One region of the Cellulosimicrobium sp. NPDC057862 genome, then DNA from elsewhere that is predicted to be linked to it. Evidence: predicted binding sites of a transcription regulator. Region 1 holds the regulator's gene; each other region holds the start of a gene.

Evidence for each region. Region 1 encodes Rex, which represses fermentation and respiration genes when NADH is low (regulators of the CRP and FNR family bind a similar motif). Its sites were predicted from a motif close to CTTGTGAANNNNTTCACAAG; they were not measured.
Region 2: mqo (malate dehydrogenase (quinone)) is a predicted target of Rex. The motif match lies at 2,637-2,656, and genes of this name have one in related genera.
Region 3: pflB (formate C-acetyltransferase) is a predicted target of Rex. The motif match lies at 3,891-3,910, and genes of this name have one in related genera.

The regions. Positions count from the first base shown of each region.
Region 1 covers NZ_JBHVMH010000002.1:45,999-51,354, forward strand. The annotation lists gene ACFVN3_RS02990 (histidine phosphatase family protein) at 1-111, opposite strand, end outside; gene ACFVN3_RS02995 (MarR family winged helix-turn-helix transcriptional regulator) at 182-712, opposite strand; gene ACFVN3_RS03000 (YceI family protein) at 884-1,435, shown strand; gene ACFVN3_RS03005 (redox-sensing transcriptional repressor Rex) at 1,561-2,235, opposite strand; gene ACFVN3_RS03010 (glutaredoxin family protein) at 2,295-2,588, opposite strand; gene ACFVN3_RS03015 (HAD family hydrolase) at 2,650-3,531, shown strand; gene ACFVN3_RS03020 (30S ribosomal protein bS22) at 4,034-4,132, opposite strand; gene ACFVN3_RS03025 (acetoin utilization protein AcuC) at 4,356-5,356, opposite strand, start outside.
Region 2 covers NZ_JBHVMH010000007.1:77,147-82,502, forward strand. The annotation lists gene ACFVN3_RS11030 (helix-turn-helix domain-containing protein) at 1-526, opposite strand, end outside; gene ACFVN3_RS11035 (hypothetical protein) at 617-1,021, shown strand; gene mqo (malate dehydrogenase (quinone)) at 1,102-2,622, opposite strand; gene ACFVN3_RS11045 (maleylpyruvate isomerase family mycothiol-dependent enzyme) at 2,753-3,580, opposite strand; gene ACFVN3_RS11050 (pyridoxal 5'-phosphate synthase) at 3,577-4,266, opposite strand; gene ACFVN3_RS11055 (TetR/AcrR family transcriptional regulator) at 4,263-4,838, opposite strand; gene ACFVN3_RS11060 (MFS transporter) at 4,933-5,356, shown strand, end outside.
Region 3 covers NZ_JBHVMH010000006.1:146,886-152,241, forward strand. The annotation lists gene ACFVN3_RS10400 (GrpB family protein) at 1-194, opposite strand, end outside; gene pflA (pyruvate formate-lyase-activating protein) at 326-1,318, opposite strand; gene pflB (formate C-acetyltransferase) at 1,330-3,642, opposite strand; gene ACFVN3_RS10415 (glutamate--cysteine ligase) at 4,020-5,117, shown strand; gene ACFVN3_RS10420 (HAD family hydrolase) at 5,163-5,356, opposite strand, start outside.

The sequences.
Region 1 (5,356 bases):
CATCTCGTGGCCCCGCTCCGAGAGGTGGTAGCCGGGGATGCGGCCGTAGAGGACGCCGTCGGGGTTGTGGACCTCGCCGTGGCGCAAGAGGTGGACGATGGTGGAGACCATACGCACCAGTGTCCCGCACTCCGGGCTCTGACCGGCACCTGCGGGCCGACGACTCCCGGGGCGACCCGGGTCAGGAGTCGCGGTCCGCCTTGCACGCCTCGGCGACCGCGGCCATCGCCTCGCCGAGCGCGCGGAACTGCTCCGGCGTGAGCACGTCGACCATGAACCGGCGCACGGCGGCGACGTGCGCCGGCGCGGACGCCACGAGCACGCGGTAGCCCTCGGGCGTCATCGCGCAGTTGACCCCGCGACGGTCGCCCGTGCTCGCCGAGCGCCGCACCAGGCCGCGCGCCTCCATGCGCGCCACGGTGTGGGTGACGCGGCTGCGGGACCGGGCGAGCCCGTCGGCGAGCGCGGACATGCGCAGCGTGTGGTCGGGGCTCTCCGAGAGCCGCACGAGCAGCTCGTACTCGTTGAGCGAGACGTCCGACCGCTCCTCGTGGTCGCGCCCCAGCGACTCGATGAAGCGCACGGTCCCGTCGAGGTAGGCGCGCCACAACCGCTGCTGCTCGGCGTCGAGCCAGCGAGGCTCCTCGCCCGCGGTCGCGGTGGTGCTGCCGGTGGTCGTCGTCGGCTGGGCGTCGACGTCGTTGCTGGTCATAGGTCCTCGGGCGCTCGCGGACAGGTGGCGGTTCGGGGGCGGAACCTCGCGGAACATTCTTCCACCCCACCGGGAATAGACGGATCACCCCCTGCTGTTGATACGCTCGTACGAAGTTGAACCTTCAACCAAGTTCGGTCCTCCGGGACCCACGACCCCTCAGGAGCACCCATGGCCACGCCGCTGCCCGCCGGGCTCAACGCCGGTACCTACGCCCTCGACTCGTCCCACTCGCAGGCGGCCTTCACGGTCCGCCACGCCGGCATCTCCAAGGTGCGCGGCACGCTCGCCATCACGGCCGGCACGATCTCCGTGGGCGACGACCTCGAGTCGACCTCCGTGACCGCCGAGCTCGACGCGGCGTCCGTGAGCACGGGCGACGCGAACCGCGACAACCACCTGCGCAGCGCGGACTTCTGGGACGCCGAGAACAAGCCGACGTGGAGCTTCGCGTCGACCAGCATCTCCGGCGACGGCGACGACTTCGTCGTGGCGGGCGACCTGACCATCAACGGCGTGACCAAGCCGGTCGAGCTCGAGACCGAGTTCGCGGGCACCGCGACCGACCCGTTCGGCAACGCGCGCGCCGGCTTCGAGGCGACGACGGAGATCTCCCGCAAGGAGTTCGGCCTGACCTGGAACGCGGCGCTCGAGACCGGCGGCGTGCTCGTCGGCGACAAGATCAAGATCGCGCTCGACGTCTCGGCCATCAAGCAGGGCTGACGACCGACTCCCGGGACCCTTCCCCGGGAACCCTCTTCCCCGGGAACGCCTTCCCCGGGACACTGCACCACCGGCAGGGGTGCCGCCCGAGGGGCCGCGTGCACCAGCACGCGGCCCTTCGTCGTTCAGCGGTCCTGCGCCTCGGCGAGCGCGCGGGCCTGGGAGTGGAACGCGAGGATCTGGAGCTCGCTGCCGACGTCCACGCCGCGCACGTCGACGTCCGCGGGCACCTGGAGCGCGCGCGGCGCGAAGTTGAGGATCTCCCGCACACCGGCCGCGACGACGCGGTCCGCCACGGACTGCGCGTGCGCCGCGGGCGTCGCGAGGACCACGATCGACACCTTCTCGCGCTCCACGACCTCCTCGAGCGCGTCGACGTGCTCGACGACGAGGCCCGCCGCCCGCGTCCCGACGACGTCCGGCGACGCGTCGAGGAGCGCCGCGACGTGGAAGCCGCGCTGCTCGTACCCCGAGTAGTTCGCGAGCGCGTGCCCCAGGTTGCCGATCCCGACGATCGCGATGCGGTGCTCGTCCACGAGCCCCAGCGCCTCGGTGATGTACTGGGCGAGCGAGTCGACGTCGTACCCGACGCCGCGCGTGCCGAACGAGCCCAGGAACGACAGGTCCTTGCGGAGCTGCGCCGGGCCCACGCCGGAGAGCTCCGCGAGCTCGACCGACGACGTCGTCGCCACCCCTCTCGCCACGAGGTCCCGCAGCGCCCGCAGGTAGGACGGGAGCCGCGCCACCGTCGCGCTCGGGATACCCGGCGCCGTCACCTCACCGACTACCTGCTCAGCCACCCGTCACCCCGTCGTCCCTGGGACCGTCCTCGTCGACGGTCACGCTCCACCGGGAGGAATCATCCCAGGTCCGCGCGCGCCGCCGAAATCCGACCCACCGCACGCGCGAGCCGGCGGGCGTCGACCCGCCAGAAACCCTGCTGGACGCCGCCGACCGTCACGACCGGGACGTACTCGCCGTACTGCTCGCGCAGGGCCGGGTCCGCGTCCGGCGCGTCGACGTCCACCTCGGCCCACGCGACCCCCGCCTCGGCGCACACCGCCTCGACGACCGTGCGCGCGTCGTCGCACAGGTGGCACCCCGCGCGGCCGTAGAGGAGGACGGGAGGGACCGGGGCGTCGGAGGTGGTCACGACTCCCAGGGTACGAGGGACCCGCCCCCGGGAGGGTCCGGAGACCGCCTAGAGTGGGGTCATGGCGACGTCTTCCGGTCCGGGCCCCGTCCCGACCCCCGGGTCGACGGACCCCGAGGACGCACCCGCCGCCGCGCGCACCCCGCCCGCTCCCGCGCACCGCACCGCCGCGTTCTTCGACGTCGACAACACGATCATCCGTGGCGCGTCGTCGTTCCACCTCGCCCGCGCCCTGTACCAGCGGCAGTTCTTCTCGACGCTCGACATCGTGCGCTTCGCCGTCCACCAGGCGCGCTACCTGCTGTTCGGCGAGAACAAGCAGCAGATCGACCGCATCCGGTCGCGCGCCCTCGCGCTCATCGCCGGGCGCTCCGTCGCCGAGGTCACCGCGATCGGCGAGGAGGTGTACGACACCGTCCTGTCGCTGCGCATCTACCCCGGCACCCGCCGCCTCCTCGACGAGCACCTCGCCGCCGGCCACCAGGTGTGGCTCGTCTCCGCGACCCCGGTCGAGATCGGCGAGCTCATCGCCCGCCGCCTCGGCACGACCGGCGCGCTCGGCACCGTCGCGGAGCACGAGGACGGCTTCTACACCGGCCGCCTCGTGGGCGACATGATGCACGGTCGCGCCAAGGCCGCCGGGGTGCGTGCCCTCGCCGAGCGCGAGGACATCGACCTCGCGGCGTCCTCCGCGTACGGCGACTCGCTGAACGACGTCACCATGATGGAGACGGTCGGGCACCCGTGCCCGATCAACCCCGACGCGCGGCTGCGCCGCTACGCGCAGGACGTCGGCTGGCCCATCCGCGAGTTCCGCGGCAGGCGGCGCCGCGTCGCCCGCAGCAGCGTCCGCACCGCGAGCTGGGCGGGCGCCGCCTGGGCCGCCGCCCTCGTCCTGCGCTCGGTCCGCCGCGCCGTCGACCGCCGCATCGCCCGCCTCTGACCACCCCGCTCCCCGAGCCAGCACCCTCGTCCCCGCAACGGAGAACCCGGGTCACGCGAGGTAGACCCCTGCTCCGCCGAGGTAGAGCCCCGGTCCGGCGAGGTAGAGGCCTGGTCCGGCGAGGTAGAGGCCTGGTTCTAGTGCCCGACGGCGTGGGGCTGGGTGGGGTGGGCGGGGTCTCACCCGGGTCGTCGCGCACCTCGGGCCACTGCTCGCGGTGCTCCCTCACCCGTACCGCCAGGGCCCGGGGAGGGGCGACCGACCCAGGGAGGCGAACCACCGCCGTCGGGCACGACCGGGGCTCTACCTCGTCCAACCACGGCTCTACCTCGGCCAACCGGGGCTCTACCTCGGCCGACCGGGGCTCTACCTCGGCCGACCAGGGCTCTATCTCAGCCGACCAGGGCTCTACCTCGTGCGACCGTCGGAGACGCGTCGAGCCCGGTCCCCTCGGGAGGGGCCGGGCTCGACGGCGGGTCGGCGCGTCAGGACGCGCGCGACGTCACTTCTTGTTGCGACGCTGGTGACGCGTCTTGCGAAGCAGCTTGCGGTGCTTCTTCTTGGCCATGCGCTTGCGGCGCTTCTTGATGACGGAGCCCATACGGTCCTCGCAATGCTCGAGCGGCGTGTCGGTCGGCGACCGGTCGACCGGCCGCGTGTGGTCCACGGTTGATCGGGGCGCCCCGGCGACCACGAGGGCGCCGCGAGCCGACCAACACGAGAGAAATCCGCCCCCTAGACTACCCGCTCGCGCTCGTGCCCCGGTACGCCGACGGTCGCGGAGGCCCGCGCGCGCTCCCGCGAGGGCGGTCAGGGCGACGACCTCAGTCGAAGTGCGGGTCGAGACCGAGGAGCGGGAAGACGGCGCGGCGCGTGGCCGCGACGGCGCGGTCGACGTCGTCGTCCGGGTCGTAGCCGCCGCTCCATCGCCGCACGTCGACCGGCGGGCCGAACGCGAGCGGCGCGTCGAACCCGGCGACCTCGGCGACGCGGGCGCGCCACTCCTCGGGCAGCGGCTCCCCAGGGGCCACGGGGCGGTGCACGACCTCCCCCACGACGGCCGACCACACGAGCGGCACGACGCGCGCGATCGCGTACCCGCCGCCGCCGAGCGCGAGCCACCGTCCGCCCGTGAGCTCGTGCGCGAGGTCGTGCACCCACCCCAGGGCGGTGCGCTGCGCGTCGACGGACACGTCGAGGTCCGACAACGGGTCCTCGCCGTGCGCGTCGCACCCGTGCTGGGTCACCAGGACCTCGGGCCGGAACGCGCGGAGCACGGGCGGCACGACGGCGTCGACCGCGCGGAGCCAGCGGGCGCCGTCCGTGCGGCGCGGGAGCGCGACGTTCACCGCGGTGCCCTCCGCCCCCGCGCCCCCGACGTCGGTCGGGTGACCCGTCCCCGGGAAGAGCGTCGCGCCGCTCTGGTGGACGGACACCGTGAGCACGCGCGGGTCGTCCCAGAACGCCTCCTCCACGCCGTCGCCGTGGTGCGCGTCGAGGTCCACGTAGGCGACGCGCGCGACGCCGTCGTCGAGCAGGCGGCGGATCGCGACCGCCGCGTCGTTGTAGACGCAGAAGCCCGACGCCGCGCCCGCCTTCGCGTGGTGCATGCCCCCCGCGACGTTCACCGCGTGCCCGACGCGGCCGGCGGCGATCTCCCCCGCCGTCTCGTACGAGCCCGCGACGATCCGGGCGGCCGCCTCGTGCATCCCGGGGAAGACCGGGTCGTCCTCGGTGCCGAGCCCCCGGGCCGGGTCGGGCGTCCCGTGCTCGGACGCCGCGCGCACGGCCGCGACGTACTCGGGGTCGTGCACGAGCTCCAGCA
Region 2 (5,356 bases), on a different contig from region 1:
CGAGCTCGCGTCGCACGAGGTGCAGGCACGCGTCGATCCCCGCGGCGGTCCCGGCGCTCGTGACAAGGTTGCCGTCGTCGACGAACAGCACGTCCGGGTCGATGTCCAGGCTCGGGTACTGGCGGCGCAGCTCGTCGGCGTGCATCCAGTGGGTCGTGACGCGCCGCCCTTCGATCACGCCGGCCGCGGCGAGGAGGAAGACCCCTGAGCACACGCTCAGCAGCAGCGCGCCGCGCTCGGACGCGCGCCGGACGGCGTCCAGCACCTCGGGCGGGTAGTGCGAGCCGATGCGGATCGCCGGGACGATGAGGAGGTCGACGTCGTCCGTGGCGTCGAGACCGTGCTCCGGGACCACCTGCGCGCCGACCGACGTGCGCACGGGGCGCCCGGCGACCGGTCCGCACACGCGGAAGTCGAACGACGGGACGCCGTCCTCGCTGCGGTCGAGGCCGAACACCTCGCACACGACGCCGAACTCGAACGGGGCCAGGCCGTCGCACACGACGGCCGCGACGGAACGCACCATGCACGGCACGCTACGCCCGTGGCGGGATCTTGTCGAGAGGTGTCGCTCCTGCCACTCGTCGCCGCGCACGTGCGGCGACAGGGTAGAGGCATGGACATCTTCTGGGGTGTGATGGTTCTTCTCCTCGTCGTCGGCCCGACCGTCGCGGCGCTCGTGGTGCGGCGAGAGGACCCTGTGCGACCGTGGTTCCCCGCGGGGTCGGACGGCGCGTGGCCCGGCGCCGGCGCATGGGGCGACCGGTCGGTCCACGGCGAGCGCTGGGACCGCGACGCGCAGCGCCTCGACGCCGACCTGCGGGCCGCGTCCGCTCGCTCGGACGTGCAGGGCGAGCACGTCGACCCGCACGAGGTCGCGGCCGAGCTCGTGCTGCGGCGCGTCGTCCCGAACCCTGCCGTGCGGGACGGCGTCCGCGGTGCTTCTCCGGTTCCGACCGCGACGGAGCCGTCGAAGCCGTCGTCGTCGAGGGCGTCCCGGCGCGTCCCGCTCCCACGCTGACCGTCCCCGCGCGGAGACGGACGACGGCCCGGACCTCGTGGAGGTCCGGGCCGTCGTGGGGGAGGGGCGTCAGATCGTGGTCAGGCGCGCGAGCCGACGGCGTCGACGTCCGCGCCGCCCGTGAGCTGGTCGAGGCCCTCGAGCTCCTCGGCCTCCCAGGGGGCCTGGCCGAGGCTCGGGATCATCGTCGCGAGCTCGGGGCGCCACTTGGTGAAGCGGGCGGGGAAGCACTGCTCGAGCAGGTCGATCATCGCGGGGACGGCGGTCGACGCGCCCGGGGAGGCGCCGAGCAGGCCCGCGATGGAGCCGTCGGCGGCGGCGATGACCTCGGTGCCGAACTCGAGGACGCCCTTGCCGTCCTTGTCCTTCTTGATCACCTGGACGCGCTGGCCCGCGGTGATGGTCTCCCAGTCCTTGGGGTGCGCCGTCGGCATGAAGCCCTGGAGCGCCGTGAACTTGGTCTCCGGGCTCGCGAGGAGCTGGCCGACCAGGTACTGGGTGAGGTCGAGGTTCTTCAGGCCCGCGCCGACCATCGAGCCGAGGTTGTGCAGGCGCAGCGACGTGAACAGCCCGAGGTACTTCCCCTTCTTGAGGTACTTGGGGCTGAACCCGGCGTACGGGCCGAACATCAGGTACGTCTTGCCCTCGACGACACGCGTGTCCAGGTGCGGGACGGACATGGGCGGCGAGCCGACGTCGGCCTTGCCGTACACCTTGGCCTGGTGCTGCGCGACGAGCTCGGGGCTGTCGGTGCGCAGGAACTCGCCGCTGATGGGGAAGCCGCCGTAGCCCTTGGCCTCGGGGATGCCCGCGGCCTGGAGCAGCGGCAGGGCGCCACCGCCGGCGCCGACGAACACGAACCGGGCCTCGACGGTCGAGCGGCGCTTCGGGGCGTTCCACGAGCGGTCCTTGACCGTCAGGCGCCAGCGGCCGTCCTTCGTCTTCTTGAGGTTCTTCACCTCGTGCTCGAGGAAGAGCTGCGTGCCCTGGGAGACGAGGTAGTCGACGAGCTGCTGCGTGAGCGCGCCGAAGTCGACGTCCGTGCCGCTCGTCGCGCGCGTCGCCGCGACCGGCTCGTCACCGTCGCGCTCCGCGACGAGGAGCGGTGCCCACTCGGCGATCACGGCGGGGTCGTCGCTGAACTCGAGCTCGCTGAACAGCGGGTGCTGGCGCAGCGTCTCGAACCGGCGGCGCAGGTAGTCGACGTTCTCCGCGCCGCGCACGAACGTCATGTGCGGCGTGCGGGAGATGAAGCTCGCGGGCTGCGGGAGGGCGCCCGTCGTGAGCAGGTGGTGCCAGAACTCGCGCGACACCTCGAACTGCTCGTTGATCTTCACCGCCTTGGCGATGTCGATCGAGCCGTCCGCCTTCTGGGGCGTGTAGTTGAGCTCGCACAGGGCGGCATGACCCGTCCCGGCGTTGTTCCACGGGTTCGACGACTCCTGCGCCACGGCGTCCAGACGCTCGTAGATGCGCACGGTCCAGGAGGGCTCCAGGACCTTGAGGAGAGCTCCCAGCGTGGCACTCATGATGCCACCGCCGATGAGGGCTACGTCGATCTGGTCTGCGCTGCTTGCGGGGTTGCTCGCTCGACTCGACACGCTCCGATTCTACGCTTGTGAAAGAGTGCACTAACTGTGCGGTGCGTCACGGGCGTGCGTCACACTTTCCCGGGACGAACGTCCCGAGCGGCGCAGGCCGGACGTCTCGCCCCCTCGCGGCAGGAGCGTCCTACCTCGGCGGGGAGTAGGGCGAGGGCCAGGGACCGATCCCGGGGAGGGGCGTGCGTACGCCGTCGCGGAAGGCGTCGGGCTCCGCGTCGGGGCGGCGCCCCGCGAGCCAGGCGGCGACGTCGGTGAGGCGACCCCGGACGACGACGCCGTCTCGCGCGTCGAACCCGGGGTCGCTCCCCACGGGCGTCTCGGTGCGGGGAGAGACCCCGGGCTCGGCAGCGAGGCGGAGGCCGCCCGGGCCCACCCTGAGCGCGGTGGGCTCGCCGACGAGCTCGACCGCGACGTCGTCGGCGAGGCGGACCCCGAGGAAGTCGAGGAGATGGAGGCCGAGCGCGCGCGGCCAGGTGTCGAGGCCGAGCCCGGCGTCGAGGTCGACGGCATGGATCCGGACCTCGCGCCACCACGCGACGAGCGCGTCGACGACGGTCCCGTCGCGGTAGGTCACGGGCGCGTCCCACGCGGACGACCCCGGGCCCGGCCATGCGGCGTCGAGGCGCTCGCCCAGAGATTCGAGCGCGCCGACGTGCTCCGCGACCGAGCGGCGGGCGCCCGCCTGGATGCCGGCCTCCCGGCCGGCCGCTCCGCCGTCGTACACCTCGACGAGCTCGCCGTGGGCGGCGCGCTCCGCCTGGCGGGCCATCGCCTCGCCGATCGCGGTGACGTGCGCGAGCACGTGGCTGCGCGACCAGCCCGGGAGGGCCGACGGCCCGGCGAGTGCGGCGTCGTCGAGGGCACGCGTCGCGGCGGCGACGGCGTCGAGCGCGGCGCGCGCGTCGCGACGCACCTGCTCGACGTCCGGCGCGGCGGGTGCGGTGGGGTCGGTCACGGCCACAGGAGCTCCTTCGTCCAGGGGTGAGGCGTCGCGTCGCCCGCGTCGGGCGCCGCGGTGTAGCGCAGGCGGGTCTGGCCGTCGGGCGAGGACGCCCAGAACTCGACGCTCGTCGGCTCGAGCGCGTACGACGCCCAGGCGTCGAGCACGAGGCCGGGCTCGGCGCGGACCCGCGCGAGCGCCCCCTCCCACGCGGTCCGGTAGGCGTCCCGTGACGCGAGCCGGGCGCTCTGCGGCCCTGCGAGCGCGGTAGCCCGGGAGAAGTCGGAGCGGGCGAGGAAGTCGGCGGCGGACGCCTCGGGGCCGAGCGGGACGACCGGCCCGCGCACCCGGACCTGGCGGCCGTGCTCGCGCCAGAAGAACGTCAGCGCGGCGTTCGGGTTCTGCGCGAGCGCCACGCCCTTGGGCGAGTCGGCACGCGTCGCGAAGACCCAGCCGTCGCCGTCGACGTCCTTGAGGATCAGCGTCCGGGCGTCGACCCGGCCGCTCGCGTCGGCGGTCGAGAGGGTCGCGGCGTGCGGCGCGGGCAGGCCGGCGTCGATCGCTTCCTCGAGCCAGCCGACGAAGAGCGCGACCGGCTCGTCCGGTGCCTCGTCGACGTCGAGGCCGGGCAGGTCGGTCGCGAGCACGGGGAGCGCGCGCAGTCGCTCGCGCAGCGACGGGCGGTCGGGGGCGTCGGTCATGCGTCCTCCAGCAGGTCGGCGGGGCGAGGGTCGAGGAGCGCGACGAAACCCCGCGCGGCGGCGGTCATCGCGCCGGGGTCGTCGAGGGCGCGCGCGAGGACGTACCCGCCCTGCACGATCGCGACGGCGGCGTGCGCGCGGTCGCGGGCCGCGTCGTCGGGCAGCCCGTCCTCCGTGAGGACGGCGGCGGCCAGGTCGACGAGGCCGCGGAAGTAGGCGCGGACCTCCGCGGCGAGCTCGGCGTCGTCCATGACGGCCTGGTCGCTCACGAGGCGGCCGACCTTGCACCCGGCGAGCGCGGGGCGCGGACGCTCGAGGTAGCGGACCAGGCGCTCGACGGCGGACCCGCCTGCGTCGAGGTCGCGGTGTGCGGCGTCGAGGCCCGCCGTCGTCGTGGCGTGCACGGCGGCCGTGGCGAGGTCGTGCTTGGTGGGGAAGTGGTGGTAGAGGCTGCCCTGGCCGACGCCGCTCGCGGCGAGGACCTGGCGCGGGCTGGTCGCGCCGACGCCCTGGGCCCAGAACAGGTCCTGCGCGGCCGCGACGAGCCGCTCGCGAGCGTCGGTCGTCGTCATGCCGCGACCATACCTACCTCTAGGTATGGTGTCCAGTCGTCGCTCTGCGGACCACCTCGCGTCACACCTCGCCGCCCCGCTCGGTCGGGACGGCATGAGAGTGGAGTCGTACGGTGGGTCGGTGACGGTGCAGCAACGGGTGCTGGTGGTCGCGGTCCTCGCGTCGTTCGTGTCGTTCCTGGACGGCTCGGTGGTCAACGTCGCGCTGCCCGCGATCTCCGCGGAGCTGACGACCGGGCCGGTCACGGGCCTCGCGCTGCAGCAGTGGGTCGTCGACGCCTACATGATCACGCTCGGCGCCCTCATCCTCCTGGCGGGCTCGCTGTCCGACGTGCACGGTCGGCGTCGCATCATGGCGATCGGCCTCGTCGGCTTCGCGGTGACGTCGGTCGCGTGCGCGCTCGCCCCGGACGGGCTGTTCCTCGTCGTCGCGCGCGGGCTCCAGGGCGTCGCGGGCGCGCTGCTCGTGCCGAGCTCGCTCGCCATGATCATCTCGACGTTCGACGGCGAACGACAGT
Region 3 (5,356 bases), on a different contig from region 1:
GTGCGCACCTGGAGGTCGATGATCGGCTTCGCGGCGAGCCCGGGGACCGCTGTCGACCCGATGTGCTCCACCACGACCGGGTCGGCGCCGTCACGGCTCGCGAGGTCGGCCAGGGCGCCGGCGACGCGCTCGGTCCACCGCCTGCCGGTCTCGGTCCATCGAGGGTCGTGGGCGTCGACGGTCGCTGCGGGCACCCCCGCACCCTACGACCTGCCCCCGCTCGGTGCACCGTCCCCGCGAGACATGAGAAGTGGCCCCAGGACCAGGTCGGTCCGGGGCCACTTCTCACGTCTCGCCGAGCGAGCGCTCGTCGGTGCTCGTCAGGTCAGTACGTCGTCAGGCCGTGGGCGCGGAACTGGTCGCGCACGCGCTCCGTGAGCTCCGGAGACGGCGCGGGCGTGTCGTCGAGCTCGTAGGTGCGCCCGAGGGCGTCCCACTTGTCGCGGCCCATCTGGTGGAAGGGCAGCACCTCGACGCGCGTCACCGTGCCGGGGCGGATCGCGTTGAGCGAGGCCGCGTACTGCGCGACCTTCTCGACGTTGTCCACGTCGTCGGTGAGGCCCGGGACGAGGACGAACCGCACCCACACCTCGGGCGCGTGCCCGGTGAGGCCGTTCTCGGCGATCCGGCGCCCGAACCGCAGGGTCGGCTCGAGGTCGCGGCTGGTGACCTTCTTGTAGGTGTCGGGGTCGCCGGACTTCACGTCGAGCAGCACGAGGTCCGTGTCGTCGAGCATCGCGTCGGTCGCGTTGACACCGAGGAATCCGGACGTGTCGAGCGCGGTGTGCACGTCCATCGCCTTCGCGCCGCGCAGGATCCGGGCCGCGAACGCGGGCTGCATGAGCACCTCGCCGCCGGAGAGCGTGAGCCCCCCGTGCGTGGCCCGGAACACCGGCAGGTAGCGCTTGACCCGCCCCAGGAGCTCGTCCGCCGTGACGGGCCTGCCGTCCTTCATGGCGAACGTGTCGGGGTTGTGGCAGTACAGGCACCGCAGCGGGCACCCGTTGAGGAACACCGTGAGCCGGGTCCCCGGGCCGTCCACGGCGGTGACGAGCTCCCAGGAGTGGACCGAGCCGAGCTCGCCCGCGCGCATCGCCGCGAGCTTGTCGGCCCGGTCCACGTCCGCGACCGTCAGCCCGTCCAGGCCCGCGCCCGCCCGGCGGGCGTGGCCCACCGGGGTGCCCGACGCCGCGGGCTCGCCCGTCGTCGTCGCCGCGCCCGGGACGTCGAGGCGCGTGGCGTCGTCGGGCAGGGTGCCCCCGGCGACGCCGCACCCGCGCTGCGGGCGGACGGCGGGGGCGGGAAGGGTGACGGTCATCGTGGGACTCCTCAGAGCGCGCCGTGGAAGGTGCGCGAGAGCACGTCGAGCTGCTGCTCGCGCGTGAGGCGGACGAAGTTCACCGCGTACCCGGACACGCGGATCGTCAGCTGCGGGTAGTTCTCCGGGTGGTCCATCGCGTCCAGGAGCGTCTCGCGGTTCAGCACGTTGACGTTCATGTGGTACCCGTTCGACCCGACGTAGGCGTCCAGGAGGCCGGCGAGGTTGGTGACCTGCTCCTCCTGGGTGCGCCCGAGGCCGCTCGGCACGACCGTGTTGGTCAGCGAGATGCCGTCCTGCGCCTCGTCGTACGGGAGCTTGGCCACCGAGAGCGCCGAGGCGAGCATGCCGTGGGTGTCGCGGCCGTTCATCGGGTTGGCGCCCGGGGCGAACGGCTCGCCGGCGCGGCGGCCGTCGGGCGTGTTGCCCGTCGCCTTGCCGTACACGACGTTCGACGTGATGGTCAGGACCGACTGCGTCGGCACCGCGTCGCGGTAGGTCGGGTGCGTGCGCACCTTCGCCATGAACCGCTCGACGAGGTCGACGGCGATCGCGTCGGCCCGGTCGTCGTCGTTGCCGTACGTGGGGTACTCGCCCTCGGTCACGTAGTCGACGACGAGGCCGCGCTCGTCGCGGACGACGGAGACCTTCGCGTGCTTGATCGCGGAGAGCGAGTCCGCCGCGACCGACAGGCCCGCGATGCCGCACGCCATGGTCCGCAGCACGTCCTTGTCGTGCAGCGCCATCTCGATGCGCTCGTACGCGTACTTGTCGTGCGACCAGTGGATGCAGTTGAGCGCCTCGACGTAGGTCTCGGCGAGCCAGTCCATCGTCGCGTCGAACTTCGCCATGACGTCGTCGAAGTCGAGCACGTCGCCCTCGACCGGCGCTGCCACCGGCGAGACCTGCTTGCCGGAGATCTCGTCGCGCCCGCCGTTGATCGCGTAGAGGAGCGTCTTGGCGAGGTTCACGCGCGCGCCGAAGAACTGCATCTGCTTGCCGACCTGCATCGGGGACACGCAGCACGCGATCGCCGCGTCGTCGCCCCAGGCCGCACGGATGAGCTCGTCCGACTCGTACTGCACGGCGGAGGTGTCGATCGAGACCTGCGCGCAGTAGTCCTTGAACCCTTGCGGCAGCTCGGGGCTCCAGAAGACCGTCATGTTCGGCTCGGGAGCCGGGCCGAGGTTGTACAGGGTCTGGAGGAAGCGGAACGAGTTCTTGGTGACGAGCGGCCGCCCGTCCTCGCCCATGCCGCCGATGGTCTCGGTGACCCAGGTCGGGTCGCCGGAGAACAGCGCGTCGTACTCGGGCGTGCGCAGGAACCGGACGATGCGCAGCTTGATGACGAAGTCGTCGATGATCTCCTGCGCCTCGGACTCCGTGATGCGGCCGGCCTCGAGGTCGCGGTCGATGAACACGTCGAGGAACGTCGACGTGCGCCCGAGCGACATCGCGGCGCCGTTCTGCTCCTTCACCGCGGCGAGGTAGGCGAAGTAGAGCCACTGCACGGCCTCGCGCGCCGACGTCGCCGGGCCGGAGATGTCGTAGCCGTACTCGGCCGCCATCTCCTTGAGCTCGCCGAGCGCGCGGATCTGCTCGGCGTGCTCCTCGCGCTCGCGCACGACCTTCTCGCTGAACGGCTGCGTGTCGAGGCCGAGCTTGTCGAGCTTCTTCGCGGCGATCAGCGCGTCCACCCCGTAGAGCGCGACGCGGCGGTAGTCGCCGATGATCCGGCCGCGGCCGTAGGCGTCGGGCAGGCCGGTGATGATGTGCGAGCTGCGGGCCGCGCGCACGTTCGGCGGGTAGACGTCGAACACGCCCTGGTTGTGCGTCTTGCGGTACTCGGTGAAGACCTTCTTCAGGGTCTCGTCGACCTCGTAGCCGTAGGTCTGCAGCGCGCCCTCGACCATGCGCCAGCCGCCGTTCGGCATGATCGCGCGCTTGAGCGGCGCGTCGGTCTGGAGGCCGACGATCACCTCGTGCGCCTTGTCGATGTAGCCGGGCGCGTGCGCCGTGATGCCGGCGGGCGTGTGGGTGTCGACGTCGTAGATCCCCATCTCCCGCTCCTCCGGGAACATGGCGGACAGCGTGCTCCAGATGCCCGTCGTGCGCTCCGTGGGTCCGGCGAGGAACGACGCGTCGCCCGTGTACGGGCGGTAGTTGCGCTGGATGAAGTCGCGCACGTCGACCGTGTCGCGCCACGGGCCGTCGGTGAAGCCCTCCCACGCGGGGACGTGCGCGGTGTCGTGCTGCGGGTCGACGCTGCCCTCCACCGCACGGCCGCCGCTCGTCGTGCCGGGTGCCTCGGAAACGCTGGTCATCTGGACCTCCCTCGTGCCTGACGCGCGGGTCCGCGCGCCGGCCGGACCCGCCGGTCTCCCCGGGCCCCGGGTGGAGGCCCTCGGTCGAGGTCGACGGGCTCCTTCGCCACCTCCAGGCTAGGTTCACGGCGCTCCTCACGGAGGAGTTTCGAGGTGTCCGGGGACCTAGGTCCCGAGCCGGACGGGACCCCGCAGGAACCGCAGGATCTCGCGGTTTCCTCGCCCTCCGCTCCTCGGCGCGACCGCCCCTTGTGATGACCTTCACAAGCACGCGGAACCCGGTGGCGACCGCGGACGCACGCACCCGTGACGCACGACACGGACGCACGTCACACCCTCGCCGGACGTGCTCCCGGCTTCCGTGTGAGACTGCCCGGGTGAAGCGCACCGTAGGGGTCGAGGAAGAGTTCCTGCTCGTCGGCGACGACGGCCACCCGGTCGCCCGGGCCGCGGAGGCCCTGGAGGCGTCGGGCACCGACGACAAGGGCGGCGGGACCGGTTCGCTCGAGTCGGAGTTCATGGAGGAGCAGCTCGAGACCGCGACCCACCCGCGGCGCGAGCTCGACGACCTCGCGACGGAGATCCGCGCGGGCCGGCAGCGTGCCCAGGAGGCCGCGGACCGCGTCGGCGCCCGGGTCGCCGCGCTCTCCACCTCGCCGCTGCCCTTCGAGGGCACCACCGTCTCCCGGCTGCGCTACCTCGAGGCCCGCGCCGCGTTCGGGCTCACGGCGCGCGAGCAGCTCACGAGCGGGTGCCACGTGCACGTCGCCGTCGCGGACGACACCGAGGGCGTCGCGGTCCTCGACCGCATCGGGCCGTGGCTCTCCACGCTCCTCGCGCTGAGCACCAACTCCCCGTTCTGGCAGGGCCAGGACAGCGGGTACGCGAGCTTCCGGTCCCAGGTCTGGTCCCGCTGGCCCACGTCGGGGCCGACCCGGGCGTTCGGCTCGCCCGAGGCGTACCGCGACGCGGTCGACACCCTGGTCGCGACCGGCACGATCCTCGACGAGAACATGGTCTACTTCGACGCCCGGCTGTCGTCGCGCTACCCGACGGTCGAGATCCGCGTCGCCGACGTGTGCCTCGACCCCGACACGGCGACGCTCCTCGCGGCCCTCAGCCGCGGCCTCGTCGAGACGGCGGCACGCGAGGCCGCGGACGGCGTCGCGCCCCCGGAGCTCCGCCCCGAGATCCTGCGGACCGCGTCGTGGCGCGCCGGGCGCTCGGGCCTCGAGGAGGACCTGGTCTCGCCGCTCACGTGGCGCCCCGCCCCGGCGCACGACGTCGTCGGGCTGCTCGTCGCGCACGTGCGGGACGCGCTGGTCGACGCGGGTGACCTCGATGCCGTGACGGAGCTCCTCGGACGGCTCTGGTCGGGCGGGAACGGTGCCCAGCGCCAGCGCGCGTGGCACGCGGCGGCCGGTGGGGACCTGCGTGCCGTCGTCGAGCAGGCCGTCGAGGTCACGCACTCCTGACGTCCATGCCCGGCGGCGCGCCGGCGGCCGTGCGCCCGACGCTCGCTACGGCGCGGTGAGGGCCGCTTCGCGGGCGCGGGCGACGACGTCGTGCACGGTCGCCCCCAGGACGTCCGGCAGCGGCCCGTCCGTCCATGCGCGCCCGTGGGAGACCCAGCCGGTGCGCGTGCCGGCGGCCCGCCCGGCGGCGACGTCGGCGTGCGCCGCGTCCCCGACCATCCAGACCTGTGCGCGGTCGG